One region of the Sphingomonas sp. SAFR-052 genome, then DNA from elsewhere that is predicted to be linked to it. Evidence: predicted binding sites of a transcription regulator. Region 1 holds the regulator's gene; the other holds the start of a gene.
What was found. The regulator LexA, encoded in region 1, represses DNA repair genes until DNA is damaged. The targets are predictions, from matches to a motif close to GTTCCNCNCTTGTTCT.

Region 1 (2,466 bases):
CAGCCCGCGCGCCCGCTCTCAGCGATGGATGGCTATGCGATCCGCTTCGACGACCTGCCCGGCCCATGGCAGGTCATCGGCGAAAGCGCCGCCGGTGCCGCCTTCCCCGGCACGGTCGGGGAAAGCGAGGCGACCCGCATCTTCACCGGCGCGGCGATGCCGACCGGCACCGATTGCGTGCTGGTGCAGGAGGAAGCGACCCGCGATGGCGACCGTCTGCAATTGTCCGGCGAAGGCCCGGTCCGCGGCGGCAATGTCCGCCGCGCCGGTCTCGATTTCCGCGAGGGCGAACTGCTGATTGCCGCCGGTGAGCGCATCACCCCGGCCCGCGCCGCGCTGGCGGCGATTGCCGGCCACGGCACGCTAGAGGTCGGCCGCCGTGTCCGCGTCGCCATCGCCGCGACCGGCGACGAACTGGTCCCGGCCGGGCAAGCGATCCGCGACGACCAACTGCCTGAAACCAACGGGTTGATGCTCGCCGGGCTGCTTGGCGACCTGCCGGTCGATCGCATCGATCTCGGCATCCTGCCCGACCGGATGGACGCGCTGATCGATGCCTTTACCGGGGTCGATTGCGACCTGCTGGTCACCACCGGCGGCGCCTCGGTCGGCGATCACGATCTGGTCCGCCCTGCGCTGGCGGCGGCGGGTGGAACGCTCGATTTCTGGCGGATCGCGCTCCGCCCGGGCAAGCCGATGCTCGCGGGAACGCTGCGCGACGCCGCCGTGCTCGGCCTGCCTGGCAATCCCGTCTCGTCCTACATTACCGCCTTGCTGTTCGTCCGCCCGTTGGTCGCACGCCTTGCCGGCGCGACCGATCCGCTGCCCCGCACCGTTCGCGCGACACTCGCCCATCCGCTACCGGCCAACGGACCACGACAGGACTATCTGCGCGCGACTCTGGTCGACGGACAGGCATCGACCGCCGCCATCCAGGACAGCTCGATGTTGCGGACGCTGGCGCGTTCTGACTGCCTGATCGTCCGTCCGCCGCACGCCCCGGCGGCCGATACGGGCGACTCGGCGGAAATCCTGCAACTCGCTTGACGGCAAGCAAATCGTTTCCTATTGGTTCCACGTCTGTTCCGACGGAGGACCCCATGCTGACCCGTAAGCAGCACGAGCTGATCTGCTTCATCGACGACCGGTTGCGCGCGACCGGCGTATCGCCTTCGTTCGAGGAGATGAAGGAAGCGCTCGATCTCAAGTCCAAGTCGGGCGTCCACCGCCTGATCTCGGCGCTGGAGGAACGCGAATTCATCCGCCGCCTGCCCAACCGCGCCCGCGCGCTAGAAGTGTTGCGGATGCCCGAGCGGCCGGTTGCGAAGAAGGCACCGGCGAAACCTGCCGCGGCCCCGCGCCCTATGCCCCAGCCGGCGAACGACGTCATCGAACTGCCGCTGCACGGCCGCATCGCCGCCGGTGTTCCGATCGAGGCGATCGAGGGACAGGCGACGCTCCCCGTCCCCGCGGCATTGCTCGGTGCCGGCGATCACTATGCGCTCGAAGTCGCCGGGGATTCGATGGTCGAGGCAGGCATTCTCGATGGCGACTATGCGCTGGTCCGCCGGACCGAGACCGCCCGCGACGGTGAGATCGTCGTGGCACTGATCGAGGATAGCGAGGCGACGCTAAAATATTTCCGTCGCGAAGGGGCGATGATCCGCCTCGACCCTGCCAACCGCAGCTACAACCCGCAACGCTATCGCCCCGAACAGGTCCGCGTACAGGGCAAGCTCGCCGGCCTTCTCCGCCGCTACTGATCCGAGTCTATCTCCCGGCGGAAGACGGACGGAGCGGCAGATCGGCGAAATGGTAAGGGTGAACGCAATCCGCAAACGGCATCATAGGCTATGACGCCATCCGCCCGATCCGTTCGTCCTGAGTAGCCATTGAGCTTGTCGAAATGGCGTATCGAAGGACCGTCTGTGGCGGATGCCTCGATACAAGTCTTCGACATCGCCCAGCGCCACTCAGCAGGCACGGCTCTAACTGCTGTCCTTATGCTCTAAAAACCAATCGCAACTCCGCATAGCCTGCGTGCGAGCGTGAATTCAGTGAACTTCGGCGCCCCGCCCGGCTTTTCCAACCGGGCGGGGCATTGCCATTACTTCCCGTTCCCCGGCGCCCACGGCGTCCGTATCGCCTTGTAATAGCTCGCCGGATGCGGCGGCGGTGTCACCCCGCCCGGAATCGGACGGCCCGACACCTCGGCAAAGTATGCGATGCACGCATCACGCCACCACTGCGCCTCCTGCCGCTGGATCGCCAGGAACTGGCTGACCTCGGCAAAGCGCTGGGCATCGACCTGTCCCTGCATCGCTGCCCATTGCGCCTGCATCACCGCGACCTCGGCCACGCCCCGGTCGTAATGTGCGACCAGTTCCTCCCACAACGTCCGCCCCGACGCCATCCGCCGGTCCCACGACACATGATGGAACCATAGCAGCAGGTTCTCGGGCACCG
Region 2 (2,466 bases), on a different contig from region 1:
CCGCAACGCCGATGGCGTTCGCACCCTCGACGTTATGGCTTGGGGTTTCCCGATGATGACGAAGGGCAAGAGCGGTAAGGACGTTCGAAAGGACGTGACAAACGTTCGCAACTACACGTCGCCCTTTTGGCGTTCGACCTTGGCAAACCCATTGCGACGGTGCCTTGTGCCCTTCTCTGCCTTCTCCGAGTACGGTCAAATTCGTGGCGACGACGGCAAGCTACCCTTGCATTGGTTTGACGTACCATCGCAGCCAATAACCAGTTTTGCAGGGATATGGCGTCCGACCGACGAAGGCGCGGTGTTTGCTTTCCTGACAACTGAACCGAATGCGATCGTAGCCCCTATCCATCCAAAAGCGATGCCGGTGCTATTGCATCCAGAAGACGAAGAGCGTTGGCTAACGGCTCCGATGGAAGACGCGCTATCGTTGGCCGAGCCATTCCCGACGCAGCTTATGCGCGCGTTATCCTGATTTCTCGCATAAATTGCTACTCCGCAACGGCTCGATCGTACCGCCAGTGACAAAGGCTCATTGAAGCATGATTCTGAAATTAGCGGCACTAGCAAGCGCTTTGCTTGTTGCAGAAGCAGAAGAAGCGCAAACACGCTCACCACCGGTTGGATTTGGCGATTTTCGGCTTGGGGATGATTTCACAGCCGTGATTAGAACGGCCAAGCCCTCAACGTTGAACTCGTATTCTCTCGCAATTTGCGAACGCGATATGGCGATTACCGGATGTCTTTTGGGACCATCATCAAGAGAAGCCCCCGCCTACGTTCGCGACGCAATTCCTTACACTTACACGTTTAGCTTTAACAAATTGGGTAAGCTGACTGATATCGCCATCACGTTTCGACGCGAAGGTAAAATTACTGGCAATCAGTGTCTCAATATTCTTTCGACAACTGTTGATTGGGCGTCGAGTGATTTTGGTGAATTGCGGCGTCGGGGGCTACCGAGCAAAGAGACCGAAGATAGCGACCGACTTATCAAACTTACGACACGGGAAGGACGATCTTTCTGGAAAACCAAAACTGATAAGGATGGAAACTTCCTTTCAGAGTTTCTTTTTTCTAATGCTGATAGTTGGCTGAAACGCGTAGCTAACGGTAAGGAGGAACTGTACAGCCCGACTGCCTATACAAGCATTTTGGCATCATATATTGTTGTAAACAGCAAGCCGTACTGCGACGTTTCGCTTACTATAGCAGATGCTGATACCATCGAGCGCCGCGACATGAACCCGTATGACGAGTAACGCTATCGTTGAACCGTCAACGAAGCGTAGCGCTGAAACGTCGCGCTAAGGGAGGCTGGCCCGCGCCTGCAATTCGACGTCGGAGCGGACCGCGTGAACTCGGGACACCATTCCTATCACAGCAGATGCGGGTCAGGCTTTGAACCCAAATCACCTTGCGAATTGTTCCCCTTTCGTTCTACCTCGCTGTAGGAGGAAACGCCATGTTGGATTCGCAGGAAATCGTTGCAGCCGCCATCCTATCGGCACCGGGTTGGGTGAAAGTCGGTATAACCGCACCCGATGCCAAGATGCGGGTACAAGCAGCGGAAACGCTTGCCGCGCATCTTGCCGAGTATGCTGGCGAACCGTTGCCCAAACAGGATCGCAACCAACTGCCGCTCCCGCTGTGAGCCATGGTCCAACCAATCAGGTATCTGACCGATCCCAAGGACGGGACCGTTCAAGCTGAATGCCGCGAATGTGGCCGCGTTGCCCTGTTCTCGCCCTACGATTTACAGCGACATTGGGCGCGGAAGGGCTGGCGGACGGATTGGCCCGAGTTCGCGCTACGGTTGAAATGCCAATGCGGCGTGCGAAACCCGAAAGTCACATGGTCGCCATCCGCTCCGCCGCCCGACGATGACCCGCCACCGCCACGGCCACGGCCACGGCTTGCGCGACCGAAGGCATCGCAGCATTGGAAGCCTGCGGGTATCGATCAAAGCGAATGGGATAGAGCAAAGGATGATCGGGAGCGTCGTCGGCTAGTTCGCCGCGCCCGTGGCTGAACTCGATATTTCAACAATATGCATCGTCGCAAAAGATGGATTCATCGGTATAAGCTACGCTCTCCGCGAGCAATTTGTTCGCTTATCAATGAAAGCGGTATGTTCGTTCATTTGCTCCTTCCATAGATCGAACGGCAAACCAGTTTCGGGTAGTCCAACGTCTAAGTATACTGCTTTAGTTCTGGGATCGTACAAGAAGTCTTGAAAACCGACATAACCACCAAGTCGGTTCTTGGCGTTTATCTCACCAGTAAGGCAATCACCAGCCGTTGAAAAGTTCCGGTACTGCGCAGAAGCGGGATCGGAAAGCTGTCGAGCAACTGCCGACTGACCGGCTTCGATTAGGCTGCTATCGACATACGACTTGGATTTGTCACCTTCATAAACTTGAAGGTATATAAGAACTGACACCACAAATCCAATTGCAATGACTG

Region 2: the regulator LexA is predicted to act here: its motif matches at 1,427-1,442, upstream of ACTHQV_RS17695 (DUF6771 family protein).

What each region holds. Positions count from the first base shown of each region.
Region 1 covers NZ_JBQCMO010000005.1:146,871-149,336, forward strand. Annotated here, with positions in the region: gene ACTHQV_RS10505 (molybdopterin molybdotransferase MoeA) at 1-1,047, shown strand, start outside; gene lexA (transcriptional repressor LexA) at 1,101-1,763, shown strand; gene ACTHQV_RS10515 (alpha-glucuronidase family glycosyl hydrolase) at 2,108-2,466, opposite strand, start outside.
Region 2 covers NZ_JBQCMO010000013.1:60,601-63,066, forward strand. Annotated here, with positions in the region: gene ACTHQV_RS17685 (SOS response-associated peptidase) at 1-475, shown strand, start outside; gene ACTHQV_RS17690 (hypothetical protein) at 543-1,262, shown strand; gene ACTHQV_RS17695 (DUF6771 family protein) at 1,466-1,654, shown strand; gene ACTHQV_RS17700 (hypothetical protein) at 2,087-2,466, opposite strand, start outside.